One region of the Paenibacillus sp. SEL3 genome, then DNA from elsewhere that is predicted to be linked to it. Evidence: riboswitches for the same ligand, from Rfam matches in the RefSeq annotation. Region 1 holds a riboswitch; each other region holds the start of a gene.
What was found. Region 1 has a riboswitch for thiamine pyrophosphate ahead of ACYCS5_RS29070 (thiamine phosphate synthase). Riboswitches for the same ligand answer to the same signal wherever they lie in the genome.

Region 2: it holds a riboswitch for thiamine pyrophosphate, as region 1 does, so the genes downstream of both, ACYCS5_RS17090 (ABC transporter substrate-binding protein) here and ACYCS5_RS29070 (thiamine phosphate synthase) in region 1, are expected to answer to the same signal.
Region 3: it holds a riboswitch for thiamine pyrophosphate, as region 1 does, so the genes downstream of both, tenA (thiaminase II) here and ACYCS5_RS29070 (thiamine phosphate synthase) in region 1, are expected to answer to the same signal.
Region 4: it holds a riboswitch for thiamine pyrophosphate, as region 1 does, so the genes downstream of both, tenA (thiaminase II) here and ACYCS5_RS29070 (thiamine phosphate synthase) in region 1, are expected to answer to the same signal.

What each region holds. Positions count from the first base shown of each region.
Region 1 is NZ_CM137725.1:6,459,660-6,467,323, reverse strand. Features, by position in the region: gene ACYCS5_RS29090 (hypothetical protein) at 1-10, shown strand, start outside; gene ACYCS5_RS29085 (hypothetical protein) at 12-566, shown strand; gene ACYCS5_RS29080 (hypothetical protein) at 553-1,542, shown strand; gene ACYCS5_RS29075 (ABC-F family ATP-binding cassette domain-containing protein) at 1,727-3,280, shown strand; TPP riboswitch at 3,401-3,509, shown strand; gene ACYCS5_RS29070 (thiamine phosphate synthase) at 3,775-4,368, shown strand; gene thiO (glycine oxidase ThiO) at 4,433-5,581, shown strand; gene thiS (sulfur carrier protein ThiS) at 5,578-5,781, shown strand; gene ACYCS5_RS29055 (thiazole synthase) at 5,784-6,551, shown strand; gene ACYCS5_RS29050 (ThiF family adenylyltransferase) at 6,548-7,609, shown strand.
Region 2 is NZ_CM137725.1:3,695,891-3,703,554, forward strand. Features, by position in the region: gene ACYCS5_RS17060 (heavy metal translocating P-type ATPase) at 1-31, shown strand, start outside; gene nfsA (oxygen-insensitive NADPH nitroreductase) at 322-1,065, shown strand; gene ACYCS5_RS17070 (TatD family hydrolase) at 1,245-2,057, opposite strand; gene ACYCS5_RS17075 (ABC transporter ATP-binding protein) at 2,113-3,063, opposite strand; gene ACYCS5_RS17080 (ABC transporter permease) at 3,108-3,884, opposite strand; gene ACYCS5_RS17085 (MTH1187 family thiamine-binding protein) at 3,881-4,174, opposite strand; gene ACYCS5_RS17090 (ABC transporter substrate-binding protein) at 4,709-5,752, opposite strand; TPP riboswitch at 5,946-6,055, opposite strand; gene ACYCS5_RS17095 (pyridoxamine 5'-phosphate oxidase family protein) at 6,326-6,760, shown strand; gene ACYCS5_RS17100 (bifunctional 2',3'-cyclic-nucleotide 2'-phosphodiesterase/3'-nucleotidase) at 6,983-7,664, shown strand, end outside.
Region 3 is NZ_CM137725.1:1,833,161-1,840,824, reverse strand. Features, by position in the region: gene thiM (hydroxyethylthiazole kinase) at 1-793, opposite strand, end outside; gene tenA (thiaminase II) at 868-1,557, opposite strand; TPP riboswitch at 1,694-1,796, opposite strand; gene ACYCS5_RS08550 (AEC family transporter) at 1,975-2,928, opposite strand; gene ACYCS5_RS08545 (NAD-dependent malic enzyme) at 3,002-4,723, opposite strand; gene ACYCS5_RS08540 (glycosyltransferase) at 5,122-6,243, shown strand; gene ACYCS5_RS08535 (polysaccharide biosynthesis protein) at 6,248-7,513, shown strand; gene ACYCS5_RS08530 (glycosyltransferase family 4 protein) at 7,497-7,664, shown strand, end outside.
Region 4 is NZ_CM137725.1:1,182,478-1,190,141, reverse strand. Features, by position in the region: gene thiD (bifunctional hydroxymethylpyrimidine kinase/phosphomethylpyrimidine kinase) at 1-733, opposite strand, end outside; gene thiM (hydroxyethylthiazole kinase) at 730-1,572, opposite strand; gene tenA (thiaminase II) at 1,647-2,336, opposite strand; TPP riboswitch at 2,473-2,575, opposite strand; gene ACYCS5_RS05575 (AEC family transporter) at 2,754-3,707, opposite strand; gene ACYCS5_RS05570 (NAD-dependent malic enzyme) at 3,781-5,502, opposite strand; gene ACYCS5_RS05565 (glycosyltransferase) at 5,901-7,022, shown strand; gene ACYCS5_RS05560 (polysaccharide biosynthesis protein) at 7,027-7,664, shown strand, end outside.

The DNA of each region.
Region 1 (7,664 bases):
GGAAGACTGAAGTGGTTCAAACAATATCGAAGCTGATGGGGGCGCTGCTCGCTGTATTGCTTTTGTACATCGTACCCGCAGCTCAAGCTGCTGAACGGCAGGATGATATATCCGGGTTAAATACATATCATTCAACTGTACGTTTTGTTGATATGGTAAGAACCAAAGGTTACATTACGCCCACGATGTATAACGATTTTATGCGTGATCTGGAATTGACAGGCAATACGTACGAAGTTGACTTGGAGCATATGCACAAAAAGTATGTACCGGACTATGCAGATGCCGCGAAGCCAGACAGTTTTCTGGGCAATTATGAAACTGCATATGATGGGTACTATAATCCGCAAATCTTGCCTGTACTGTTTCCTGACAACCAGCAGTCAAAATCAGATCAGACACGTCGGTATACCCTGATGGCCGGGGATTATTTTACGGTTCGGTTACATAATACGAATCGGACTCCTGCAGACTTGTACAAATCATGGCTTCTTGGTGGGGCAGATAGCGGCAAGCCGGCAGTTACAGCTTCTTACGGGGGCATGGTTCTGAATGAAGATTACTGATTTTGCAGTCATATTTATACTTTTGTTTTTGCCCTTTGGTGTAGTTAGTGACTTACGAGTGCAGAATCAGCGTGAAGTGCAGCAGCTAGAAATGAAATATACGTCGGCTCTCCGTACCGCAGTTCAGGCTGCAGGGGTTGTGCTCTCACAGAATGAACGTCAGGAACGCGAGGCCGGATACGGATCGGATAAGTTTTTTCGTGTAGATAAAGAAGCAGCGCTGAACACCTTCCTGCACACCCTTTTTCTTAATGTAGGCATTGATGGGGATATAGTAGCAGAACGTGCATTATTGGATTACATACCAGCCATTGTAATTCTGGATTATGACGGTTATTATGCGTTCACTTCAGAAGCCTATACAGATGAGCATGGACAAGTTGCTATTAGCCACAAATGGAGCGAAAAAAAGCCATATGCCTATGTTGATTCAGTAGGCAACAGTGTGGGGTTCACCTTGGATAATTATGTACACGCATACGATACGCGGAATCACAGGTGGGTGGAGGGCTTTCAAAAGGAACTTCAGGATCAGACCTCTATATCTTTACTGAATAATTCAGAAACTTTTGAGCAAATACGTCGTTCCACCATTGTTCGTAGCGTTCAAGAGGACCTGGCGCGAATTATTAATGTCCATAACGAAAAAGCAGCACGTAATGGCATAACTTATTCGTTCACGCTACCGATCATTCCGCAAGAGGAATGGTACAACACGGTAGATGACGTGGGTCTGATCGCGTTTATCCAAGGCATTCCGGTCGGAGACAGGTATTACAATAACTATGGATTTGGTGGTGGGAGAGTCGTTAGAAAGCAAGACATTATCGGTGGCATAGAACCAGATACTGGAATGAAATATTTTTATAGAGATTCATGTCCAGCTCCCTTTAAAGCGAGTGAACGTTTTACGGATGAAAAATCTGCAGCAGCTGCGGGATACTTTGAGTACAAATGTTATAATGGCTTAAAATAATCACTCTCGTGGGTGGTATTTCTTTTTTTAGGCAGATCCATATCAAAAAACCTTAAAATTCACTGTTTTCAATATTCCGATATGGTTGCAGAATGTGCTACAATAAAGCTTTGAAAGAAACGAAATGCATATGAAATAAGAACAGTCGGCAGGGCCGATGACAATAAGGAGCCAAAAACAGCTTATGAGTTTATTGACTGTAGAAAATGTATCCCACAACTTTGGGGACCGCGCATTATTTAAAAATGTTTCCTTTCGATTGCTTGCGGGGGAACGTGTAGGTTTGGTAGGAGCTAACGGTGTTGGTAAATCGACACTCATGAACATTCTCACTGGAAAATTGCTTAAGGATGAGGGGAAAGTGGAATGGACTCCACGTGTACGTTACGGCTATCTGGATCAACACACCAAGCTGACACCGGGAAAAACGGTACGTGATGTATTAAAAGACGCTTTTCTTCCTTTGTTGGAATTGGAAAAGGAAATGATGCAGATTACTGACAAAATGGGGGATGCTTCTCCTGAAGAGTTGGAAGTGTTGCTGGAACAGATGGGTGAAATTCAGGAGCAACTGGATATGGGGGATTTTTACCTCATTGATGTGAAGGTTGAAGAAATGGCGAATGGACTAGGTCTGTCGGCCATAGGACTGGATCGGGATGTATCTGCACTTAGCGGCGGGCAACGGACAAAGGTGCTTCTTGCCAAGTTACTGCTGGAAAAGCCGAATGTCCTGCTGTTGGATGAGCCTACCAACTATTTGGATGTAGAGCATATTGAATGGCTTACGCGCTATTTGAAGGATTATCCCTATGCTTTTATTCTTATTTCACATGATACTGAATTTATGAACCAGGTCGTTAATGTTATTTACCATCTTGAATTTGCCAAGATGACCCGTTATTCAGCTAACTATGAAAAGTTTCTTGAAATGGCGGATCTGAACAAAGCTCAGCATATTGATGCTTATGAGAAGCAACAGGACTTTATTAAGAAACAGGAAGATTTTATTCAGCGTAATAAAGCGCGTGCTTCTACCTCAGGCCGAGCAAAGAGCCGTGAAAAGCAGCTTGATCGGATCGAACGTATTGATAAGCCTGAAGAAGCCGCAAAACCAACCTTTCAATTCAAAGAGGCGCGTGCAAGCGGAAAGACGGTATTTGAGGGTATTGATTTTGAGATTGGTTATACACATGCCCTTTTGCCTAAAATGTCCATGACGATTGAACGTGGCGAAAAGATTGCAATTGTCGGCTACAATGGTGTCGGTAAATCGACATTGCTCAAAACCATATTGGGAAAAATTCCGCCAATCAGTGGAAAAACCTATCAAGGTGATTTTTTGCAGCCCGCTTATTTTGAGCAGGAAGTAAAGGCGGAGAAAATTACACCGATTGACGATGTGTGGAATGAATTTCCGCATTTGAATCAGCATGAAGTACGAGCGCATTTGGCTCGTTGCGGTTTGAAAAATGAGCATATCACGCGTCCACTATCAGCGCTTAGTGGTGGAGAACAGGCTAAAGTCCGTCTTTGCAAACTGTTAATGCGTGAAAGCAACTGGGTATTGTTCGATGAGCCTACCAACCACTTGGATGTTAAAGCAAAGGATGAGCTGAAACGTGCCTTGAAGGAATACAAAGGGACCGTATTGCTTGTATCTCACGAACCGGACTTTTACGAGGATTGGGTAACCAAAACGTGGAATGTGGAAGAGTGGTCAAGTAAAGTTAACTAAATCAACTAAATCAACTAAATCAACTAAATCAACTAAATCCAGTTCTAGCATATTTCACACGAAGTGGGGTTTGCAGAATTAGAAAAATATGCTAAGCTATCTTTAGCTTATACAATAAAATAGTCACACTAGGGGAGCCGCCCATGCGGCTGAGACGGAATAAATGGATTTCGGACCCTTTGCACCTGATCTGGGTTATGCCAGCGTAGGGAAGTGAGCGCCGTACAAACAAGGCAACACCATCTTTATTTTTGTTTGTGCGTGGGACGATACACGTATACGGATATCATGGTCCGTTCGATTATTGGACGTTCGTTAAACCACTTCCTTGGGGAAGTGGTTTTTTTGCGTTTCGTTCATTTTAAGTAGTTCGAGCTTCCGTAGACGATTCACATATAATCCCCTTTCATTCCTGCTGGTAGACGTGGCTGGCTAAGCTTAGATCCTTTAGTCCAATGTGAGGTGAAGACAAAATCGAATTACACGCAATTTCGATGGAAAAGGGCACTTTTGCACATGCCGCCCAAGTGGCTGCTGTGATTTGTCCGTATGTTCATTATGTACACGCACGTTTAAAACAGAATGGTGCCTCTGCATTGCTTTCTTTGACTCGCAGCCTGGTGGAGCAGGAAGTTCCTTTGCAACAAATTGTAGTAAATGATCGTGTGGATGTAGCTTTACTTACTTTGGTCAGAGCCGTTCAATTACCAGCTAATGGATTACCTGTTGTGGATGTGAAAAGCCTACTTCCAAAGGGTACACGCTGTGGAGTGTCTGTACATTCCTTGGAGGAGATGCAAATTGCTGAGCGGGCAGGAGCGGACTATGTACTTTATGGTCACGTATATGAGACCCATTGTAAGCCCGGTATTGTACCGCGGGGTTTAGCTCAGCTTGAACATATTTGCAGACTGTCAAACATTCCGGTGATTGCGCTAGGCGGCATACAACCGCATCATATCCCGGAGCTTTATAGGGCCGGAGCAAGCGGAATTGCGGTGATGTCTGGTATATGGGAGGCTGAGTCGCCCGTTGCAGCTGCAATGGAGTATAGGCGAATGGCAGACCTTGTAGTTCACAGCCTGTAGCGAGAAAACGAGAGTAGAGGCAAGCTGAAAGCAGAAGGGTTTATGGAGAGGAGATACGGAACAAATGCTAAAGATACACACAGAGGAAAGAGTGATTGGACACGCTGAATGCTTGGTCATAGGTGGAGGTGTCATAGGCAGTTCCATTGCTTATCATGTGGCCAAGGAGGGAAGAAGTACGATTATGCTGGAACGATTGATCCCGGGTGAGGGAGCCTCAGGAGCAGCGGTTGGAATGCTGGCAGCGGAAAGTGAAGAGTTCACCGACTCTGAGCTATCACGATTTGCTCGCATAAGTCGAGATGCATTCCCTGAGCTTGTCTGTGATCTAGAGCGTTTGTCAGGTATTTCGGTGGAATTCCGTACTGAAGGGTTTGTGACCCCTTTCCGTACGGAGACTGAAGGCCAAAAACGCTGGAAAGCTGCTAAAACGCGAGAGGGTGATTGTCCTATCTGGTGGGATGCGAAAGAATTGGCCCGACGAATTCCAGGTTTGGATGAACAAGCGATCGGGGCAATATATCGTTCAAAGGAGACACAAGTGGTTCCTGTCCAGCTTTGCCGTGCTTATGCAGGTGCTGCTGCGGTGCTGGGAGCAACGGTATGGTCTGGTACACAGGCAGAGCAACTGGTCATACAGGATGGTCGAATTTGCGGTGTCCGTACAGATAGTGGTTTTTTTTCCTGCGATCAGGTCATTATTGCCGGAGGCTTGGATAGCATGAAATTGCTAGCGCAGGTTGGGTTTGAATATCCACTTTATCCGGTCAAGGGCGAAGCGGTAGCGGTCTCCTTGAAGGATCACCCGTTAGAATATACCATTTATGCTGATGATATTTACCTCGTGCCTAAACAGAATAACGAGCTTTGGATTGGGGCAACGAGCCTTTCGCATCAATATGACGAAGAAGTAACCGTAGGAGGCTTGGAGGGGTTGCTGGCACGTGCCTCTGCCTGGCTGCCGCGCGTCCGTGAAGCTTCTTTTATACGCGCTTGGGCGGGCTTACGTCCGCAGGCTGTATCAGGTCATCCTTTTATAGGCATTGTTCCTGGGGTCGAGGGCGTATATGCTGCAGTCGGGCATTATCGTAACGGTGTCCTGCTGAGTGATGCTACCGGGCGTGCGATGGCAGCTATGCTTAATGGGGCTTGTGCAGCAGAACTTGGGATAAGTAGTTTTTCTTCTGAGCTCCTCAAGGAGAAAAGCTTATGAAGCTGACGATTAACGGCCAGAGCCTGACCTTTTCTAATCGAATCACTCATGTGAATCAATTGCTACATGAGCTTGATGTAAAGGTGAAAACCGTAGTGGTGGAGCTGAATCGGCATATATTGACCCGTGAAGATCATGATGAAGCGGTACTGAAAGATGGAGATTGCCTAGAGATTGTACATTTTGTGGGAGGCGGTTGATTATGTTAACCATTGGAAAAGCATCTTTTACCTCGAGGTTGTTGTTGGGAACAGGAAAATTCTCTGATCTGGATATCCAATCCCAAGCCGTAGAGGCTGCTGAGACGGAAATATTGACGTTTGCTGTACGGAGATTGAACTTGGAGGAACGGGATAAGCAGCATTTTCTCGATATGCTGGATTTGAGCCGGTATACACTTCTTCCCAACACAGCAGGGGCTACAACAGCAGAGGAGGCGATTCGTATTGCCAAATTGGCAAAAGCCTCCGGCCTGTGCGATATGATTAAGGTGGAAGTCATTGGGGATAGCAAGACACTGCTGCCGGACCCATTTGAAACGTTGAAAGCTAGTGAAAAGCTGTTAGAAGAAGGCTTTATCGTGCTGCCCTACATATCGGACGATGTGATTCTAGCAAAGAGGCTACAAGAGCTTGGAGTACATGCCGTTATGCCTGGAGCTTCACCGATTGGTACAGGACATGGTTTGCTTAATCCGTTTTCATTAGGTCTAATTATTGAACAGGCGGAGGTTCCGGTTATTGTCGATGCGGGTATTCGCTCACCCGGTGACGCGGCCATGGCGATGCAGTTAGGGGCAGATGCTGTTTTGTTGAATACAGCCGTATCAGGAGCGAAGGACCCGGTAAAAATGGCCGAGGCCATGAAACTGGCTGTTCGTGCTGGAAGATATGGTTTTGAGGCGGGGATGATTCCTGTAAAACGTTACGCTTCAGCAAGCAGTCCGATAGAAGGTATGGTTCAGGCATGAAGGTAACTGACAAATCCGGTGCAGGAGGAACACATTCAAGTGACCGTTATTCCAGACAGGAAAGATTCGCGCCCTTTGGACCGACAGGACAACGTCGGCTTGCTTCTTCCCACGTACTAATCATAGGTGCCGGAGCGTTAGGTACAGGTATTGCGGAAACGCTCGTTCGCGGGGGTGTAGGTACAGTGAGCCTCGTAGACCGGGATTATGTGGAATGGAGCAATTTGCAGCGCCAGCAGCTTTTTCAGGAAAGTGATGCTGCGCAAAGATATCCCAAAGTAGTAGCTGCTCAGCGAAGATTAAAGGATATTAATTCGGAAACGGTTATACATGCACATGTACTGGATGTTGGGGTGGAAGAGCTGGAAGAGTTGATCCAAGGGGTAGATCTCTTGATGGATGCAACCGATAATTTCGATACCCGACTTCTTATGAACGACATGGCACTCAAGCATCGGATACCTTGGATTTATGGGGGATGTGTAGGCAGCTATGGTGTAACCTACACCATTTTACCGGGTCAAACGCCTTGTCTTCACTGTCTGCTGGGAACTATACCGTTTGGTGGGGAAACCTGTGATACCGCCGGGATTATTCCGCAGGCTGTACAGATGGTCACGGCTAACCAAACTACGGAAGCCTTCAAACTTCTTGGCGGATATCCGGAAGATTTGAGAGGAAAGTTACTTTCGTTTGATTTGTGGAAAAATGAGTATGTAGCGATAGCGGTAGATAGCGTTAAAAAGGAGAACTGTCCTTCTTGCGGCAGCCAACCGACGTATCCCTATTTGTCGGCCTCTCATCGGCAGAAAACAGATGTTTTGTGCGGTAGGGATACCGTTCAAATTAGACCAGCAAACCCGATCCATCTGAATCTTGCAGAAACGGCAGATAGATTTGCTTCTTTGGGAGAAGGAAAAGTAGAGCGAAATCCGTTTTTGGTTTCCTTTAGTACAAGCGAGCATCGCTTGGTTGTTTTTGCAGATGGCAGAGCGCTGATCCATGGGACAAAGGACGTGGCAAAAGCAAGAAGTCTGTATCATCGCTATTTGGGTTAAACCATAAAAGCAGAAAGCCATTCTTTGGAGAATGATTTTCTGCTTTTTTGTTACA
Region 2 (7,664 bases), 2.8 Mb from region 1:
TGCGCTGCGTCTCCAACGAGTAAAGCTGTAAGTGTATGGATGTATCGGCAGGATAGCGTGCTGTCGGACTTCTGTATCGAGATAAAGTTATTATCAGAGTAGAGCAAGTACGCGCAATTGGTTTGGTTTCTCTGCGTGCTTGCTTTTTGTTGTGTTTGGTTTTTTAAAACCATTCAACTTTCATTACGTCAGGTTGCTTATCATTCGCGAAAGTTTCATAATATTTGTAGGAGTGCCATGCAAGCATGCAAGAACTTCTTCGTATACTCACAGCTTGAAGTAGATAAAGAGCTTATATCATGGATTAGGAGTGAAGCAGTCATGAATGATACGATTTCCTTGTTGATGAATCACCGGTCTGTGCGAAAATTCAAGTCAGACCCTATTACCGACGAGCAGCTCGCAGCTATTGTGGCAGCTGGCCAAATGGCTTCCTCGTCCAGCAATGTGCAGGCATATACTGTTATCGCCGTTACCGAGCCTTCTTTGAAAACAAAACTGGCGGAGTTGGCAGGAGGGCAGGCTTACGTTGAGCAATGCCCTGCGTTTTTGGTATGGTGCGCAGACCTGTATCGCTTGAAACAGGTCACGCTCCACCATCAGCCAGGTCAGCCTTCCTATGAAGGGTCCGTTGAAAATTATACGGTTGCGACCATTGATGCCGCGTTAGCTGCACAAAATGCAGCGGTAGCCGCTGAATCACTGGGCTTGGGCATCGTCTACATTGGCGGCATTCGTACTAACATAGCAGAGGTGTCTGAGTTGTTAGGGTTGCCAGAGCTGGTGTATCCAGTATTCGGTATGTGTATTGGTGTACCGGATCAGGAAACGGGCTTGCGTCCACGTCTTCCGCTGTCCGGTGTTTTGCATATGAACGGCTACGACAAAAATCAGACGATGAAAGCTGTAGAAGTATACGATCATACATCAGCCGAATATTTGAAGGAACGTACGGGCGGTCAACGCTCTACGCCATGGTCTGAGCAAATGGCCGGAAGATTGACCGAGCCAGCACGCTTGCAGTTGAAGCCATTTTTGGAACAGAAGGGTTTCTTGAAGCAATAAAATTTGAGTAGTGATAAAAAACTCTGCAAAATACAAGTAGTATTTGAGCTATATACGTTTGAAAATACAAGAACCTCCTTATTTACGTATGATGAAGTTCCGCGTAAATAAGGAGGTTCTTTGCTTTGGTTGCATGTTGTGGTTGTAAACCTTCCAGTCAGTAAACAGCGGGTATACCTTTATCCATCAGATAGTGAGTAAAAGCGTCTCGTATTTTCATAAAATAATTGACGGACGGCAGATTCATCTTGCTGGGTCAGCTTGCTGTACGCGCGAATGACGTCGGCAGTCATCCGGGGATGTGTCTGTTGTCCGGTAAAAGGACCCTCGAACGGCCAGGGACCGTCTGTCTCTGCCATGATCTGATCAGACGGATACTGCCTTGCCAAACTGCGGATCTCTTCTTCGTACAGGAGATCCGGTGTGAAGGAGACATAATAGCCGTTCCGGGCGATACGTTCGGTCGTGGCGGCCGAGCCTTTAAACCAGTGAAAATGCGCCAGCGTGACGCCGTGACGTTCCAGAAGGTCGCAAGCAATCTCAGCATCCTCATAAACGGCGTGCAGGACAATGGGCTTGCTATGCTTGCTTGCAAACTGGATGAAACGCTCCAGTAGCACTATGTAGGGAGCGAGGTCAAAAGGAGTTCCGCTCTGCGAGGCTTCTAGCCGATTGTAATAGGGTAAGCCGACTTCACCCACGGCGACCATCTGCTGTACATGTTCGTCCATCCAGTCGAACAAGAGGTCAAGCTCAGCTTGCGGTGGAAGGGCCTGTTCGGGATGAAAGCCAAAGGCTGGCCGTACTAGCCCAGGGTAACGCTCGGCTAACCGTAGATTGGCTCGGCTGGAGTCCAGATGCATCGACACGGCTATCACAGCTTGGACGCTGCTATCAGCAAGTGAAGCGAGCAATAGCTTCTGTTGTTCGGGCGGGTAGCTGTCTACATGAATGTGCGCGTCGATTAATGGAGCGGGTCTTGTTGTGGTCAAATCCAAGCCTAGCTTTGTTTGGCTGTTCCATTTCGATGCACATCGAACTTTTACGTCACTCATGCCGATTCAATTCATCTTCCGGGATATTCTTGTGAACGCTCTGAGCATTGTCCATGTCGCCGTCCAGTTTGTACTTTTCCTCACGCATCCAGCCGGTCATGGTTCGCTTCCATTCAATAAAGAGAGGATCGAGGGTGATTTCTTCCCTACGCGGGCGGGGAAAAGGGACATCTACGACATGCACCACCGAAGCAGGTCGCGCTGACAGCACATAAATGCGGTCGGAGAGCAGCAGCGCTTCTTCAATGCTGTGGGTAATGAACAGCACAGAGCGGCGGTTCTTCTCCCACATCCGCAGTAACCATTGCTGCATATCTGCACGTGTCAGCGCGTCGAGTGCGCTGAACGGCTCATCCAGCAGCATTAATTCCTGCGGGCTGAGCAGTGCGCGAAGAAAGGCTGCACGCTGTTGCATTCCACCAGACAGCGTATGTGGATACGCCTTGGCGAATTTGCCTAGTCCAACCTGCTCGAGCCATTGCAGGGCTTCTTTGCGACGTTCGCGTTCACTGGCGTACTGAGGGGGGACTGCTGTATTTTTACGTGGAGCATTTTCCTGCCCAAGCAGTACATTATCCAGCGTGGTGCGCCACGGGAAAAGGGCGGGCTGCTGTGGCATATAGCTGATATGCCCACGTTCACCAGTCATGTCTCGTCCGTGCATACGGATACGTCCCTGCTGTGGTTTGAGTAGCCCGCCGATGATGTGAAACAGCGTACTTTTGCCGCTGCCTGACGGACCGATGAGAGAAACGAATTCTCCCGGCTTGACTGTGAGGGATACATCCTGCAGCACGGGCAGTAAGCTTCGCTTTTCGCGGAAGGCGAGGCTGATCCCGTCCAATTCCAGAGCAGAAGGGGCAGTCGAAGGACTCTGCTGGTCCCCGGCTCGTTGTTCATTAGCCACGTTGTGTGATGATAAGTCAGTCGGATGCAGACTCATATGTGCCACGTCCTTTCTTTGCTGTATTTAATTCAAGGAGGAAGCTATTCCTGATCCGGTTTCCAGCGAACCAGCCATTTTTCCAGTAGTACTATGATGACAAACATCAGTAAACTGAGCGCGACAATGATGCCGATGGCGGCAAAAATGAGGTCCGTGCGATAGGCCGATTTTTGCAGCAGCATATAATATCCGATTCCTTCGCTCGCACCAATCCATTCGGCAATAATTGCGCCCATCACACTGTAGGTGGCAGCAATCTTGATGCCGGAGAATACTTGCGGCAACGAGTGTGGCAACTCCAGCTTCATAAAAATAGCCATGCGACCGGCACCCGACATCTGCATATAGTTCATCATCATACGGTCCGTCCGTGTCAGCCCGTCCATGGTCGCTACAGCCACGGGAAAAAAGCATACTAAGGTAATGACCATCAGCTTGGGCAGCATGCCAAAACCAAACCACACCATGAGCAGCGGCCCCAGGGCGATGATCGGAATGTTTTGGCTCAGGATAAGCAGCGGATACAGGGCGGATTTGAGAAAAGGAATGGTATGAAGAACGATGGCGATCAACAGTCCCGTTGCTGTCCCTATAGCGAATCCCACAAGTGTCAGGCGAATTGTAGCCCATGTATGGGCACCAAGCAGCGCCGTCTGGGCCATGCCCTCCTGTACGATGAGGGATGGAGCTGGCAGTAGCCAGGATTCAATATGTAAATAGGAAACCGCCCCCTGCCAGGCTGCTAAAAAGAAGAGGACCGCCACAAGGGGCGGCCATACGCTTTTCCACCAGGATGCGTTCTTGCCTTTCGGATTCATGGGCGATATTTCTCGGTCAGCTTGTTCATGCTGATGCCTTGTGGGTTATGTGCGATTTTGATCTGTGAAATGACGCTGGGACTGCCCGCTTCCGTCAAAGCCTCATGCATTTCTTTAACCACTTTCAGCAACTCGTCGAGCTCGCCCTCCATGGTCGTATCCAATGGGTTCACCTGATGTTTGACACCGGAGCGCTGAATGACCTCAATCGCCTTATCTACATACGGGTAAGAGTCCTCGTTATTAGGAGTTTTAGGGATTACTTGAATACTGAGCAGTGTATTAGCCATGCAAATTCACCTGTCCTTCATTTGAAGTGTTTTAGAGAAAATAGGGTGGTTTAAGGCGGGGAGACCGCTTCGCGTTTCATTTGATCTTACGATCGCTGTTGCCATGGGATTCTTTGAATAAATTTTAAAAGGTAAGAATCCCACGGCAAAGGCGAGCGCTACGCTTCTCTAGATTCAAATGAACCGCTACGCTGCCAACCGCCTTAAAAGCACTTTAATTTTTGATAGGTTGTGTGGCATTTTTACACACAAGCGCATCTGTTTTTGCGCTTTAGATACTATGAGACTAAAGAATAAACCAAGTGGAACGAGAACGAAGTGGGCGGAATGGTGCTGTACAAGCGTTAGCGTTCGCTTTAAAAGCTTTCCGTAGGAAAGCTCGCTTCGGAAGCATAACCTCCCCGGATTTCTACACTAATCATAAGTTTTTATTAAGAAATCTGGGTACAACAGCGATGGGAAGCACCATCCGACTGCGTAGTAGGGCTTCGTTCACTTCTCTAGTTCAGTCTTATTTAGCGTTTTAACAAATGGTCAGCGCTTGGGCAAGAAGTTGTTTGTGAAGGCCTTATCGACTTCCAAAGGCTTGCTGAGCAGCTTGCGTTCGTACATCCAGTCCGAATAGTTTTGCCATACCTCCGCTTTTTGCACACCCCATTGTGCGGCATCGTCCTGATAACGCGGGCTCAGCCATTTTTGGCTGGCAAGTACCAGTTTTTTATCCAGCTCCGGTACAGCTTTGCTTAAAATGTCTGCGGCTTCTTCCGGATGAGCGATAGTGTATTCATAGCCTTGTGCGGTAGCATCCATGAACGCTTTAACCAGCTCGGGATCATTTTTTATCGTTTGTTCGTTGCTCACAATTACAGGCGTATAGTAGTCGAGGCTTTTGGAATAATCTTTTACATACAGCATATCCAATGGCTCATCTCGAAGTTGGGCCTCGATTCCGGTCCATGCGTAGAAAATCCAGGCAAAGTCGATATCCCGCTTCACGGCTGTAAAATAGTCTGCATTGCCCATGTTGACGATCTTCACTTTGCTCACATCGCCTTTGTCTGAATCCATGATGGATTTCATGACCGCTTCTTCTACGGGAGAGCCCCAACCGCCGTATTTTTTACCTTCAAAATCTTTCGGGCTTTTAATTCCGCGATCTACCGGGGCTGCGAAGCCTGAGGTATTATGCTGAATCACCGCAGCGATGGATACAAGCGGCACACCTTGCGTGCGAGCCTGTGTGACGCCTTCTTGGTAGCTGATACCAAAAGGTGCAGCATTAGAAGCAACCATTTGATCGGCTCCGCCTGAACCAGGTTGAACAATTTGGACATTCAAACCTGCTTTTTCGTAAAATCCTTTGTCCTTGGCGACATAGAGTCCCGTATGATTCGTATTGGGTGTCCAGTCGAGCACGATTTTAACATCTTTGAGCCCCTTTGCCGGAGTAGACGTTTGAGTGTCGGTAGCGGAAGCTGCTTCTTGGGATGTAGGGGGACTTCCACCGCAAGCGGTCAGGGTCAGGGCCATGAGCCACAGACTGATCAGTCCCAGGCTTAATATTTTCATGCGCTTCATCGTTAGTGTTCTCTCCTTTTGATTACCCGTTATCCATCCAATCAGACAGCTTAAGTTTCCCATTTTCATAAAAATAACATCTGCCGGACGCGATCTTTCCAACAACTTAATCCTCAACAAAAAAGCGCCCCGAGTTTCCGGGACGCTTGCGCTTGTATATACCAAAGTAAGGGATGGTCCTATGTAAAGAAGGCACATCTTGCTTAAGCATTCCTACGCTGGCATTACCCAGATCAGGTTGTAAGGGTCAGTGTCTTGGGACACACTCTCAGCCGGCCGATTCCAGCACCCCTGGCATTGTATGGTTTAATGGGTTCATTTATTCGGGTTTACTACGACGATTATATGCTTTGAATGCGGGTCTGTCCAGCATGAAGGGAGAGATAACGGTTCATTTGCCGAACGACAGGGTACACTTTTACTGTGAGCTTTGATCTGAAAATGAGTATGAATCAATCCGATTCGATCCGGTCATGTTATTTTCAGAACAGCTGCGCAGGTAGGTTCAGATGGGCTGGTGCCCAATGGCATGGCCGTAGAGAATTCTAATTCGTGAAAAGGAGTTGTTGTACTGTGGGTAAAACGGAAACATTGGATCGCAACCAACTGGAACAAGCCATTGTGAAGGCTTTGGATAACAACAAATTTTGTTCGTTAGGTACGGTAGAGGGTGGCAAACCGAAAGTACGCTATATGGCCCTTTTTAACGATGGAATGAACATTCATCTGGCGACAGATCGCAAAACGCATAAAGTGGATGAGCTAAAGGACAATCCGAATGCTTATCTGCTGCTGGGTTATGAGGTTGGCGGTACGAAGGAAGTTGTTGAAGTGGAGGCTACCGTCCAAATTACAGCTGATGAGGGGCTACGCAAACAAGTGTGGAACGACTCCTTGAAGGAGTGGTTTTCCGGACCGGACGATCCCGATTATGTCATTCTGGACGTGAATCCGACTCGCATTGAGTATGTGGGTCAGCAAACGGAGCGCCAGGTGTGGAAGAAATAATACGAATATAAATGGATAAGCCAGTAAATCTCCAATTTTTTCAGGAGGTTTGCTGGTTTTTTTATGTTTGAGAAAATTAATTATTTTTTCATAAATAATTTTAAGTAAATGACTACTCTTTTGTCTGGCGTTGGATTAAAATAGAAATGGTGAGTTCAAGGCTTACATATATGTGCAAAAGTATGTATATGAGGCATACACCTTAATGAGGAGGGGTATATTTTGTTATTACGTAAAAATTGGTTTAAAGGGTTTACAGCAGCAGTTGTAGCTTGTAGCATGCTGGTGTTTTCAGCCGCTCCATCCTGGGCAGCTAGTGATTCTCGTGATAGCGCTACGGTGAATTTGCGGATCATGGAAACAACGGATATCCATGCGTCCCTGATGAACTACGATTACTATTCGGACAAAGAAACCAACGAGTATGGCTTGGTTAGTACAGCTAGCTTGATCCAGAAGGCACGTAGTGAAACAAGAAACAGTATGCTGTTCGATAATGGTGATTTGCTGCAGGGCAACCCATTAGGCGATTATATGGCCCGCAACAAAACCTTTGAGAAAGAAGGCGGTGTCCATCCGGTCTACAAGATGATGAACCTGATGGGCTATGATGCAGCTACAGTGGGCAACCATGAATTCAACTACGGTCTCGACTTTCTGGACAAATCGCTCAAGGGAGCTGATTTTCCTTATGTAAATGCGAACGTTTATGTTGATAAAGGGGGCCAAGCTACTAAGAATTATTTTACCCCTTATCAGATTCTTGATAAAACAGTAACGGACGAGAAGGGCGAAGAGCATACACTCAGAGTGGGTGTGATCGGTCTGGTCACACCTCAAATTATGCAGTGGGATGAAGCCAATTTGAAGGATAAAGTCGTTACGAAGGATATTGTGGAAACGG
Region 3 (7,664 bases), 1.9 Mb from region 1:
GCCCCTCCAGCGAACCAGTATGTAGTTTGGCGAGCTCGTCGAGAAAGGCAATCTGGAAGCTGCCTGGCCCTAGCTCTGCGGTACGTGCTGCGGCTCGGGAAGCTGCTGCACTGTAAAATGCCAAGCCTGCTGTACCTGCGAGCAGCAGGTTGGGTTCAACAGCTGCAAAGGCACCTAACACAGAGGTCAGCAGGCAGCCTGCTCCGGTTACCTTCGTGAGCAGCGCGTCTCCGCCGCTTATCATTCGTGCTTCGGCCCCATCGGTGATGACGTCTTCTTTTCCAGTGATGACAACCATTGTATTGAGCGCTCGAGCAGCCCGAATTGCCAGATCGACATGGCCGCTGTCAGCACTGTCACCAGCATCTACGCCTTTAATCTCACGCGCTTCTCCGACAAGATGGGCAACTTCGGCTGCGTTGCCCCGTACCAATGAGATTTTGACTTTACTCAGGATTCGCAGTGCCGATTCAGTTCTAAAGCTCGTTGCTCCCGCACCGACCGGGTCTAGCAGGACCGGAACACCGTGTGCATTCGCCGATTGTCCAGCAATGATCATGGCATCCACCAGTTCGCGGTTCAGCGTACCGATGTTTAACACGACGGCGCCTGCTATTTTGGCCATATCTGCTACTTCCTCGGGTGCATAGGCCATCACTGGGGAGGCTCCCAATGCATACAGGCCGTTGGCGGTAAAGTTGGTGACTACCACATTGGTGATATTGTGAACGAGGGGTTTGCTATTTTGTACCTTCGTTAGGAGATCCGAATAACTTTTTTCCCATGTACTCATCATGATTATCCTCTCTATAGTTGGTGGTTCAACAGGACATTAACCGTACTTCACGCATCGAATTGACAGGCTGACTATTCCAAGACCGCTGCCTGCATCTGGACCGGCCATTCTTCCTGCTTATAAGCCATGTCCCAGAACTTATATTCCAGCTGGCAGCTCAGTATAAAATGCTCAATCATCCGCTCCCGCTCAGCAGCCGTTGCCCCTTCCGCCCAAGCATCTACACGTTCTCGGAACTTGAGTGTTGTATCATCAAGCTGGTCTCCATAGAAGCCCATCCATTCATAGAACGGATGGGACTTATCCGGCTTTACTTCATCTAGCAGCCTGCGGCCAATCTCGGCATACGTCCACATACATGGCAGCAGCACAGCCAAGATCTCGCCCAGGTTGCCCTCATGCGCAACCGTCAGCATGTGCCGGATATAGTGATGAGCCGACGGAGCGAGCGAATATCCCTGCAATTCTTCATAGGTCACCCCTGCGACAGCACAGAAATTTTGATGCGGGTGAACCTCGCTGTGGAGAATAAAAGAGATTTGTTCATTAAATACAGCCATGTCCTCCCGATTCGTGCATTTGGAGATTGCGATGCCGTATATCCGCATGTAGGCGTTCAAATATTCAAAGTCCTGTTTTACATAGTGAATCAGCTGTCCCCTTGTCAAACTTCCTTCAGCAATACCTCTCACAAAGGGATGCTCAAAAATCGCTTGAAAAATGCCGTCCGCCTGCCGACGGAGTTCTTGTGTAAAACTCAATTTCGCCACCTCCATAAAATTGAAGAGCAAGAAGTCCTGTAAGAATATAATTCCGGAACAACGCTAAAAAGCCGCCCCAGAAAAATGGAGCGGCTTCAACAATAGGCCCAATACGCAAAAAACGCTTGAAACCTTATATACGAAGGCTCCACTTTCCTACGCTAGTACGAACTAGATCAGGTTCAAAGGGTCCAAGATACGTTCTTGTCTCAGCCATAGCGGCTCCCCTAGTGGACTTCTATTCTTTTGACTATTACTGTACATACGTTCATACGCTATGTCAAACATGTCTATCTGGTCAAGGGCCAAACGACAGAGCTGAAGTTCGCTTCCGAGAGGGAAAAAGGCGCTGGAGAAGATCAGTTCCGTCTACACGAAGGAATTCGCGGCAGGCTCCAATGTCTAAATAATCAGCATTTATACCAATAGAGAAATCAGTACTGGGAGTGTAACGAGCGATATGACAGCACTGATGACAAAGGAGGAGGCTGTTTCTGATTCCAGGCTTTCAAAACGGGTGGCGATCATAGCAGCGACTGCTGAACCCGGGAAGGAAACGAGCAGAACTGCCTTCACAGTATCTGCAGACGACAGACCGCATAGGTAGGCGATCAGCAGCATTAATAAAGGCTGTACAATTGTTTTTAACAGTGCGATGGCAAAGGCACTTACACTAAAACTAATGTTGCGTACGCCAATGGTCACTCCGACAGCGAATAAAGCGGCCCCGGACGTAATGTCTCCGATTTGATTCAACGATTTGTTCAACAAATCCGGTGAATGGAAGCCGAACAAGGTCAAAATTACACCAATCAGTGGAACCAGCGCCAGCGGTTCTTTTAATCCATGAAGAATGGAGTCCCAGATTAACCTTCCGAGGTGACCGTTCCGTTCTTTGCCTGAATTCCTGCTGGCTACGGTAGCTATAATGGTAGCCGCCGGGTCAAGGACGGCATTGACTACGATCCCGGTAAGCGCAATCGGAATGGCGACAGCAGCGGAACCGTAGATGGCTCCAAGCACAGGAATACCCATAAAAGCAAAGGTAGGCTGTGCCGAGTTCAAAGCAAACATGGCGGCATCCTTCACTGACTGCTTCCCCGCAAAGCGGGACAGTAGAAGGAGAACGGCAAAAAAGCCGACAATGCCAATGAACAGTGCCAGCAGGAATGGCCATTGCTCGATGAGTGCTTTCCTGTCCGTTGTCGTGATACCGATGAATAGATGCGCAGGCAGTGCAAATTTGGTAACGAGCGCATTTAAGGCCTTGGAGGAAGAGGCATCAAAGCTTTTGTAATGCCCCGCTAACCACCCTAAAATAATAACGAAAAAAATCGGCACCAAAATGTACAAGATATGTCCGACACTCATAGATTGATTCTCCTTGCTTGAACTGACGTATTCTGCCTGTCTGAACAAGGCAATCCCTTTCCTAAATGGAGCATTAGTGAGGGTGATGTATTACGCTTTCCACTGCTTTGACCTTGACATATTCCGGTTTCCACATTGCATCCCGTATAGCTTGTTCAACATCTGAAATGTGTGCCTGAGCTACCTGATCCTGAATCGCTGCTTTCGCTACCGCAACCGCAACAACGTACGAAACATCACGTAATTTTTGGATATGAGGGAGCAACGCACCGCCAGGCTTATTCGAATCTACGCCATTGGCAACGGCATCTGCTGCGGCTGTAAACATCGCAGGGGTAATCCTTTTGGCTTTAACCACAATCGCACCCAGACCCAGTCCCGGGAACACAAAGGCATTGTTCGCCTGTCCAATTTCAAATTTCGTACCGTTATAAGTGACGGGGTCAAAAGGGCTTCCGGTAGCAATTAATGCCTTGCCATCGGTCCACCGTATTAGATCCTCAGGTATAGCTTCTGCAAGATTTGTAGGATTGGACATGGGCATAATGATCGGGCGTTCTACATGCTTCGCCATCTCTTTGATGATCTCTTCAGAAAAGGCACCTGCTACTCCAGAAGTTCCGATTAATAGGGTAGGCTTCACCTGACGGATGACCTCCAGCAGCGGTATTTTGCCGTCATCCGACCGCGTCCATGAGCTGACTTCCTCTTTTTTACGTACATACGGTTTCTGATATTCCAGTACATCTTCCATATCGTCCGTTAACAGCCCACGGTAATCAAAGGCCCAAAAGGACTGGAATGAATCTTCCGCGGAAAGGCCGTCCTCGATCATAGCGCCCCGAATTTGGTCAGCGTTACCGACCCCTGCTGCTCCTGGGCCGAAGACAAGTACCTTTTGCTCACGCAGCGGAGTCTTGGTGACACCCACCGCCGAAAGAATTGCAGCCAAGGTCACCGCTCCTGTACCTTGTATATCATCGTTGAAGGTGAGTATACTTTGACCGTATTTTCCTATAATATGGCGTGCATTTACGCTACCCACATCTTCCCAATGTAAAAGCGCCTTCGGGAATTGCGCTAACGTTTTGCTGATAAAAGTATCAATAAACTGGTTATAGGCTTCTCCGCGAACCCGTTTATGGCGGTTTCCGATGTACAGTGGATCATTCAGCAACTTTTCATTATTCGTACCTACATCCAGTACAATGGGCAGCACCCGCCCGGGATGAATGCCTGCCGCAGCCGTATACACTGCAAGTTTGCCAATAGCAATGTTAATCCCCCCGACACCCCAGTCCCCAATCCCCAAAATACTTTCGGAATCCGTTACGACGATCAGGTCCACATCCTCGCCGCTCAAACCGGAATTATAGAATGCTTGTCCAATACCGTTCGGATTATCTATCGACAAATATACGCCCCCAGGACGGTTGTACTCGTGACTGTATTCTTGAATCGCAGTTCCTACGGTCGGCGTGTAGACTACGGGCAGCATTTCACTCAAATGATCGGTTAGTAGCCGATAGTAGAGGACGACATTTCGGTTGTGGAGGTCGTTGAGAGAAGCATTTTTACGTAGCATGGTAGGTTGTGCGAGAAATTGCTGATATGCTCGTATGCTCTGTTTCTCTAATGAAAGGACGGTGGGAGGAAGGATTCCTTCCAAACCCAGTTCTTTGCGTTCTTCTTCTGTAAAAGCGACACCTTTGTTCAAAAGGGGATTTGCTAACACATCCTTTCCCCGCAATGGAGTAGATAATGACCCATCGCGATTGACATAAAAAGCTTCCATAGAAAGACCTTCTTTCTTTTCATTTTCATGATTATTCATGACGAAAGATGACATGTTGTCCATAGTATAGACATGCGAATCTGGTTTATTCATCTATCTTTCTATGACAAAATAACCATATTCATTTCTTTCTGTTGATCTAATAGGACTAACCTTCGATATGGATTCGCTAAACTAATACTAAGGATTTTGGTTCTAGTGAACCAGGTCTAAATACTCTGTTTTTATCAAATATAAAAATCAGTTTTTCTTCTCTTATTCCCTTATATATCATGGAGTGTCAGCTATTTTGTTAAGAAAATATGAAGTATTTGGACATTAATTTAATCCCTATAAACAAACATTTTTAATTCTTTTTCAACAAAATAGAACTATTCGGAGGAAAAGGAGAGGTTTGTGTGCAGGGACCTATAGCCATTTTTAGCGATAACGACAGGGCTATTGATTATCCCAAGGTGATTTGTTTTTACCAGTATATACAGTGCGAGGACACGGAGACAGCTTCAGTCTACGAGAACGCATGTTGCTGCCTGATTGATTATAGGGAGCCGGGGCAAGCGGTGCGGAAAGCCAATCAGATCCGTAGCCAATTTCCGCAAATGCCATTGTTACTGGTGACGGATGTAACATTTCCGTTCAGTGATCAGCATATGGTGCAAATCACCGGAGTAGGCCGTTTGCGGCTGCTATTTTGGCAAGCCAATGACACCGAAGAAATACTTTCGGAAATTCAAAGCTTGCTCTATCCCGAGTATTCGACCAAAAGCCAACATATTGCATTTATCTTGTCTGTATATAACGAAGAGCAACGTTTTGTTCATGTCAAAACCTTTGCTGAACGACTGCAAGCCTTTATCCGTAGCCATATTATTGAAGGTTCGATTTATCTCATTGATGATGGCAGCCACGATGGCACCCATGCCTTGATTAAAGCGCTGGAGGCAGCAACGGACTTATCCGTAAACCGGATTAATCAGAATCTTAGTCCGCTGCTTCAAACAAGGGAATTGGGACGCAATACACGTAAGGCAGGGACGTATCTGGAAGGGATGCGGACCATTGGTGCGGATTACTACGTATTTGTGGACGCGGACGACTCCTTTTTTATTGAGGATATTGCCAGAATGATTAATGTTGTTCAGCAGGGCTATTATGATGTCGTGATCGGAACCAAGGATATGACCGCCGAGAATCGATCTTTATTGCGATCCGTTGTCAGCTTTGGTAAGCGGGTTATTTCCCGTCCTTTTTTACCCACAGGTGTGGTGGATTCCCAGACTGGGCTTAAAGTGATGAGTTCGGTTGCAGTGAAGCGGATGTTTCCGCATTTAAAGGAACAGCTCGGACTGGCGCTGGATCTAGAAATGATGTTTATTGCCAAGCGACTCCAGCTTCGTGTGCTGCAATTACCCGTCAAATGTATTGACCGGGATGGCTCGCACATCCATGTCTGGAAAGATTCCATTCGTTTTTTACGCTCTATCATTGATATTTGGCGACTGGATCGGAGGGTGAGATAACAACGTGAACAACCGATTGCGATCGTTGATGTTTCCTCTCTTTAATGTGCTGCTTAACGGATTTAATTTTTTCTTCCACATTGCAGCGAGCTGGTATCTTACCGGACAAGCCTATGGTCAAGCGAATGCGCTGCTGGCCCTCTTTGCACTGTTGTCCGTTTTGGGCTTATCCATCCAGCTATTGACCGCCAAGCTGGTATCCAAGGGTGACAAGATGCTTGCGCTACGTAGCTTACCGCTCGGTTCTCTATTACTAAAAGCACCTTTGGTGCTAACTGTGCTTGCCATGATCATTTTACTCATGTTTCATCCGTTATTGCGCTCGCTTTTAGGCGTCGATTCCGCCCCGCTATTCATGCTGTATGGCTTGATCGGCCTACATATTTTGGTGAGTTCGTGCCGTGGAGATTTACAGGGTAGGGAACGCATGTTGGCGCTCAATGTGAACTATTACATTGAAGTAATAGGGAAGCTGAGCTTGTTTTTTGTTCTGGCTGCACTGGGGTTAAAGCTGGAAGCCCTACTATTGGCGAGCTGTGGGGGAATGTTGCTGTCGCTACTCCACGGCTGGATCGTTTCGGCTCGTGGCTTGTCCTTATTCACAACCAGTGGAGAACATATCCCTTCTGGGCTATGGAAGTCATTGGGTCAGGATTTCACCGATAGCCTTATGACGAATTTATTCATTTTGTTTTGTATCTCTATCGACATGTTGTATGTACAGCATTACTTTCCCGAGCAGGCCAGCAGCTATGCCATTGCGCTGAAGTACAGCCAGTTGGTCTATTACGTTTCGTATAGCCTGATTGCTGCCTTTATTCCAAAGCTCGGTGCGCAGGGGCATGACCGCCAAGCTTTGGGCAAGTTGATTGCCGTCTATGCCGGATTAATGGCTGTAGCTGCGATCTGTGTATATGTGGGCACGACCTTTGTGTTCCCATCCTCTATACCCATATTATTCGGAGCCTCTTACCAATCGGCCGAGGCCTATATTCCATGGGGGGGATGGGTGTACTGGTTATTTTCCATCGTGCTGTTTTTTGTGCATGTGCACGTATTGGTGGGCAGACGCAAATTTATGTTCAGTCTGATGGCAGGAGCCGCGGCTTTATTAGTAGCCTTTCATATTGCCCACACAGAGCCGGTAGATTTCTTGCTATCTGAGTTCATGGTTTACGGAGCTATGGCTCTCTACTTTGTGATAGACGCCTATGTGCATTTGTTCAAAATAAAGATAAAGGGGGATGTACCCCATGAATACCATACATGAACAGGACGGTAAAACCGTAGTTCTATTGCTGTCCTGGCGTGACATACGTTCACCTAAAAGCGGAGGAGCAGAAATTTTCACCCACGAAATGCTTAAACGCTCACAACAAGGCCGCTTCCAGTTCATTCATTTTTCACCCCAATTTGAGGGG
Region 4 (7,664 bases), 1.3 Mb from region 1:
AGGCTTTGCCATTCGAGATAGCCTCCGGTACAGACATCCCTTTCCCTAATTCTGCGGTAATCGCTGCCGAGAAGGTGCACCCAGTTCCGTGTGTATGGACAGTCCGTACTCGCTTGCCGCTCAGCTCTGTAAAGGCGGTTCCGTCAAAGAGCAGGTCAACAATCTGTCCGCTGCTCTCGCTCTCGTCAGCGTGGCCACCCTTGATCACAACGAATTCTGATCCCATACTGCTAATATGTCTTGCAGCCTCGCGGCGATCCTCCATCGTACGGATGCTGATCCCTGTCAGGGCTTCCGCCTCCGGAATATTTGGTGTAACGACCAGGGCCAAGGGGAGCAGTTCGTCCTTCAAAGCCTGCACCGCCTCCAGTTGCAGCAGTTCAGCGCCTCCCTTGGCAATCATCACGGGATCGACGACGACTTTTTTCCAGCCGAACTTTCGGATCTGCTCGCTCACAAGACGGATGATACCCGCATTAAACAGCATGCCAGTCTTCAGGGCATCCACTCCAAGATCTGATCCTACAGCTTCGATCTGTTCCGCTGTTGCTTCCTGTGGCAGTGGATATACGCCGTGAACCCCCAAGGTGTTCTGTACAGTAATGGCCGTAATAGCTGACATGCCGTATACGCCAAGCTCTTGAAAGGTTTTGAGATCGGCTTGAATTCCGGCCCCGCCGCCACTGTCCGAGCCGGCAATCGTCAGTGCTCTGGGTACACGAGTGTCTGTCATCGCGCACCACCTGCTGTAGTTGTTCCGGCTTCACGGACAGTGACATGCCCCTCCAGCGAACCAGTATGTAGTTTGGCGAGCTCGTCGAGAAAGGCAATCTGGAAGCTGCCTGGCCCTAGCTCTGCGGTACGTGCTGCGGCTCGGGAAGCTGCTGCACTGTAAAATGCCAAGCCTGCTGTACCTGCGAGCAGCAGGTTGGGTTCAACAGCTGCAAAGGCACCTAACACAGAGGTCAGCAGGCAGCCTGCTCCGGTTACCTTCGTGAGCAGCGCGTCTCCGCCGCTTATCATTCGTGCTTCGGCCCCATCGGTGATGACGTCTTCTTTTCCAGTGATGACAACCATTGTATTGAGCGCTCGAGCAGCCCGAATTGCCAGATCGACATGGCCGCTGTCAGCACTGTCACCAGCATCTACGCCTTTAATCTCACGCGCTTCTCCGACAAGATGGGCAACTTCGGCTGCGTTGCCCCGTACCAATGAGATTTTGACTTTACTCAGGATTCGCAGTGCCGATTCAGTTCTAAAGCTCGTTGCTCCCGCACCGACCGGGTCTAGCAGGACCGGAACACCGTGTGCATTCGCCGATTGTCCAGCAATGATCATGGCATCCACCAGTTCGCGGTTCAGCGTACCGATGTTTAACACGACGGCGCCTGCTATTTTGGCCATATCTGCTACTTCCTCGGGTGCATAGGCCATCACTGGGGAGGCTCCCAATGCATACAGGCCGTTGGCGGTAAAGTTGGTGACTACCACATTGGTGATATTGTGAACGAGGGGTTTGCTATTTTGTACCTTCGTTAGGAGATCCGAATAACTTTTTTCCCATGTACTCATCATGATTATCCTCTCTATAGTTGGTGGTTCAACAGGACATTAACCGTACTTCACGCATCGAATTGACAGGCTGACTATTCCAAGACCGCTGCCTGCATCTGGACCGGCCATTCTTCCTGCTTATAAGCCATGTCCCAGAACTTATATTCCAGCTGGCAGCTCAGTATAAAATGCTCAATCATCCGCTCCCGCTCAGCAGCCGTTGCCCCTTCCGCCCAAGCATCTACACGTTCTCGGAACTTGAGTGTTGTATCATCAAGCTGGTCTCCATAGAAGCCCATCCATTCATAGAACGGATGGGACTTATCCGGCTTTACTTCATCTAGCAGCCTGCGGCCAATCTCGGCATACGTCCACATACATGGCAGCAGCACAGCCAAGATCTCGCCCAGGTTGCCCTCATGCGCAACCGTCAGCATGTGCCGGATATAGTGATGAGCCGACGGAGCGAGCGAATATCCCTGCAATTCTTCATAGGTCACCCCTGCGACAGCACAGAAATTTTGATGCGGGTGAACCTCGCTGTGGAGAATAAAAGAGATTTGTTCATTAAATACAGCCATGTCCTCCCGATTCGTGCATTTGGAGATTGCGATGCCGTATATCCGCATGTAGGCGTTCAAATATTCAAAGTCCTGTTTTACATAGTGAATCAGCTGTCCCCTTGTCAAACTTCCTTCAGCAATACCTCTCACAAAGGGATGCTCAAAAATCGCTTGAAAAATGCCGTCCGCCTGCCGACGGAGTTCTTGTGTAAAACTCAATTTCGCCACCTCCATAAAATTGAAGAGCAAGAAGTCCTGTAAGAATATAATTCCGGAACAACGCTAAAAAGCCGCCCCAGAAAAATGGAGCGGCTTCAACAATAGGCCCAATACGCAAAAAACGCTTGAAACCTTATATACGAAGGCTCCACTTTCCTACGCTAGTACGAACTAGATCAGGTTCAAAGGGTCCAAGATACGTTCTTGTCTCAGCCATAGCGGCTCCCCTAGTGGACTTCTATTCTTTTGACTATTACTGTACATACGTTCATACGCTATGTCAAACATGTCTATCTGGTCAAGGGCCAAACGACAGAGCTGAAGTTCGCTTCCGAGAGGGAAAAAGGCGCTGGAGAAGATCAGTTCCGTCTACACGAAGGAATTCGCGGCAGGCTCCAATGTCTAAATAATCAGCATTTATACCAATAGAGAAATCAGTACTGGGAGTGTAACGAGCGATATGACAGCACTGATGACAAAGGAGGAGGCTGTTTCTGATTCCAGGCTTTCAAAACGGGTGGCGATCATAGCAGCGACTGCTGAACCCGGGAAGGAAACGAGCAGAACTGCCTTCACAGTATCTGCAGACGACAGACCGCATAGGTAGGCGATCAGCAGCATTAATAAAGGCTGTACAATTGTTTTTAACAGTGCGATGGCAAAGGCACTTACACTAAAACTAATGTTGCGTACGCCAATGGTCACTCCGACAGCGAATAAAGCGGCCCCGGACGTAATGTCTCCGATTTGATTCAACGATTTGTTCAACAAATCCGGTGAATGGAAGCCGAACAAGGTCAAAATTACACCAATCAGTGGAACCAGCGCCAGCGGTTCTTTTAATCCATGAAGAATGGAGTCCCAGATTAACCTTCCGAGGTGACCGTTCCGTTCTTTGCCTGAATTCCTGCTGGCTACGGTAGCTATAATGGTAGCCGCCGGGTCAAGGACGGCATTGACTACGATCCCGGTAAGCGCAATCGGAATGGCGACAGCAGCGGAACCGTAGATGGCTCCAAGCACAGGAATACCCATAAAAGCAAAGGTAGGCTGTGCCGAGTTCAAAGCAAACATGGCGGCATCCTTCACTGACTGCTTCCCCGCAAAGCGGGACAGTAGAAGGAGAACGGCAAAAAAGCCGACAATGCCAATGAACAGTGCCAGCAGGAATGGCCATTGCTCGATGAGTGCTTTCCTGTCCGTTGTCGTGATACCGATGAATAGATGCGCAGGCAGTGCAAATTTGGTAACGAGCGCATTTAAGGCCTTGGAGGAAGAGGCATCAAAGCTTTTGTAATGCCCCGCTAACCACCCTAAAATAATAACGAAAAAAATCGGCACCAAAATGTACAAGATATGTCCGACACTCATAGATTGATTCTCCTTGCTTGAACTGACGTATTCTGCCTGTCTGAACAAGGCAATCCCTTTCCTAAATGGAGCATTAGTGAGGGTGATGTATTACGCTTTCCACTGCTTTGACCTTGACATATTCCGGTTTCCACATTGCATCCCGTATAGCTTGTTCAACATCTGAAATGTGTGCCTGAGCTACCTGATCCTGAATCGCTGCTTTCGCTACCGCAACCGCAACAACGTACGAAACATCACGTAATTTTTGGATATGAGGGAGCAACGCACCGCCAGGCTTATTCGAATCTACGCCATTGGCAACGGCATCTGCTGCGGCTGTAAACATCGCAGGGGTAATCCTTTTGGCTTTAACCACAATCGCACCCAGACCCAGTCCCGGGAACACAAAGGCATTGTTCGCCTGTCCAATTTCAAATTTCGTACCGTTATAAGTGACGGGGTCAAAAGGGCTTCCGGTAGCAATTAATGCCTTGCCATCGGTCCACCGTATTAGATCCTCAGGTATAGCTTCTGCAAGATTTGTAGGATTGGACATGGGCATAATGATCGGGCGTTCTACATGCTTCGCCATCTCTTTGATGATCTCTTCAGAAAAGGCACCTGCTACTCCAGAAGTTCCGATTAATAGGGTAGGCTTCACCTGACGGATGACCTCCAGCAGCGGTATTTTGCCGTCATCCGACCGCGTCCATGAGCTGACTTCCTCTTTTTTACGTACATACGGTTTCTGATATTCCAGTACATCTTCCATATCGTCCGTTAACAGCCCACGGTAATCAAAGGCCCAAAAGGACTGGAATGAATCTTCCGCGGAAAGGCCGTCCTCGATCATAGCGCCCCGAATTTGGTCAGCGTTACCGACCCCTGCTGCTCCTGGGCCGAAGACAAGTACCTTTTGCTCACGCAGCGGAGTCTTGGTGACACCCACCGCCGAAAGAATTGCAGCCAAGGTCACCGCTCCTGTACCTTGTATATCATCGTTGAAGGTGAGTATACTTTGACCGTATTTTCCTATAATATGGCGTGCATTTACGCTACCCACATCTTCCCAATGTAAAAGCGCCTTCGGGAATTGCGCTAACGTTTTGCTGATAAAAGTATCAATAAACTGGTTATAGGCTTCTCCGCGAACCCGTTTATGGCGGTTTCCGATGTACAGTGGATCATTCAGCAACTTTTCATTATTCGTACCTACATCCAGTACAATGGGCAGCACCCGCCCGGGATGAATGCCTGCCGCAGCCGTATACACTGCAAGTTTGCCAATAGCAATGTTAATCCCCCCGACACCCCAGTCCCCAATCCCCAAAATACTTTCGGAATCCGTTACGACGATCAGGTCCACATCCTCGCCGCTCAAACCGGAATTATAGAATGCTTGTCCAATACCGTTCGGATTATCTATCGACAAATATACGCCCCCAGGACGGTTGTACTCGTGACTGTATTCTTGAATCGCAGTTCCTACGGTCGGCGTGTAGACTACGGGCAGCATTTCACTCAAATGATCGGTTAGTAGCCGATAGTAGAGGACGACATTTCGGTTGTGGAGGTCGTTGAGAGAAGCATTTTTACGTAGCATGGTAGGTTGTGCGAGAAATTGCTGATATGCTCGTATGCTCTGTTTCTCTAATGAAAGGACGGTGGGAGGAAGGATTCCTTCCAAACCCAGTTCTTTGCGTTCTTCTTCTGTAAAAGCGACACCTTTGTTCAAAAGGGGATTTGCTAACACATCCTTTCCCCGCAATGGAGTAGATAATGACCCATCGCGATTGACATAAAAAGCTTCCATAGAAAGACCTTCTTTCTTTTCATTTTCATGATTATTCATGACGAAAGATGACATGTTGTCCATAGTATAGACATGCGAATCTGGTTTATTCATCTATCTTTCTATGACAAAATAACCATATTCATTTCTTTCTGTTGATCTAATAGGACTAACCTTCGATATGGATTCGCTAAACTAATACTAAGGATTTTGGTTCTAGTGAACCAGGTCTAAATACTCTGTTTTTATCAAATATAAAAATCAGTTTTTCTTCTCTTATTCCCTTATATATCATGGAGTGTCAGCTATTTTGTTAAGAAAATATGAAGTATTTGGACATTAATTTAATCCCTATAAACAAACATTTTTAATTCTTTTTCAACAAAATAGAACTATTCGGAGGAAAAGGAGAGGTTTGTGTGCAGGGACCTATAGCCATTTTTAGCGATAACGACAGGGCTATTGATTATCCCAAGGTGATTTGTTTTTACCAGTATATACAGTGCGAGGACACGGAGACAGCTTCAGTCTACGAGAACGCATGTTGCTGCCTGATTGATTATAGGGAGCCGGGGCAAGCGGTGCGGAAAGCCAATCAGATCCGTAGCCAATTTCCGCAAATGCCATTGTTACTGGTGACGGATGTAACATTTCCGTTCAGTGATCAGCATATGGTGCAAATCACCGGAGTAGGCCGTTTGCGGCTGCTATTTTGGCAAGCCAATGACACCGAAGAAATACTTTCGGAAATTCAAAGCTTGCTCTATCCCGAGTATTCGACCAAAAGCCAACATATTGCATTTATCTTGTCTGTATATAACGAAGAGCAACGTTTTGTTCATGTCAAAACCTTTGCTGAACGACTGCAAGCCTTTATCCGTAGCCATATTATTGAAGGTTCGATTTATCTCATTGATGATGGCAGCCACGATGGCACCCATGCCTTGATTAAAGCGCTGGAGGCAGCAACGGACTTATCCGTAAACCGGATTAATCAGAATCTTAGTCCGCTGCTTCAAACAAGGGAATTGGGACGCAATACACGTAAGGCAGGGACGTATCTGGAAGGGATGCGGACCATTGGTGCGGATTACTACGTATTTGTGGACGCGGACGACTCCTTTTTTATTGAGGATATTGCCAGAATGATTAATGTTGTTCAGCAGGGCTATTATGATGTCGTGATCGGAACCAAGGATATGACCGCCGAGAATCGATCTTTATTGCGATCCGTTGTCAGCTTTGGTAAGCGGGTTATTTCCCGTCCTTTTTTACCCACAGGTGTGGTGGATTCCCAGACTGGGCTTAAAGTGATGAGTTCGGTTGCAGTGAAGCGGATGTTTCCGCATTTAAAGGAACAGCTCGGACTGGCGCTGGATCTAGAAATGATGTTTATTGCCAAGCGACTCCAGCTTCGTGTGCTGCAATTACCCGTCAAATGTATTGACCGGGATGGCTCGCACATCCATGTCTGGAAAGATTCCATTCGTTTTTTACGCTCTATCATTGATATTTGGCGACTGGATCGGAGGGTGAGATAACAACGTGAACAACCGATTGCGATCGTTGATGTTTCCTCTCTTTAATGTGCTGCTTAACGGATTTAATTTTTTCTTCCACATTGCAGCGAGCTGGTATCTTACCGGACAAGCCTATGGTCAAGCGAATGCGCTGCTGGCCCTCTTTGCACTGTTGTCCGTTTTGGGCTTATCCATCCAGCTATTGACCGCCAAGCTGGTATCCAAGGGTGACAAGATGCTTGCGCTACGTAGCTTACCGCTCGGTTCTCTATTACTAAAAGCACCTTTGGTGCTAACTGTGCTTGCCATGATCATTTTACTCATGTTTCATCCGTTATTGCGCTCGCTTTTAGGCGTCGATTCCGCCCCGCTATTCATGCTGTATGGCTTGATCGGCCTACATATTTTGGTGAGTTCGTGCCGTGGAGATTTACAGGGTAGGGAACGCATGTTGGCGCTCAATGTGAACTATTACATTGAAGTAATAGGGAAGCTGAGCTTGTTTTTTGTTCTGGCTGCACTGGGGTTAAAGCTGGAAGCCCTACTATTGGCGAGCTGTGGGGGAATGTTGCTGTCGCTACTCCACGGCTGGATCGTTTCGGCTCGTGGCTTGTCCTTATTCACAACCAGTGGAGAACATATCCCTTCTGGGCTATGGAAGTC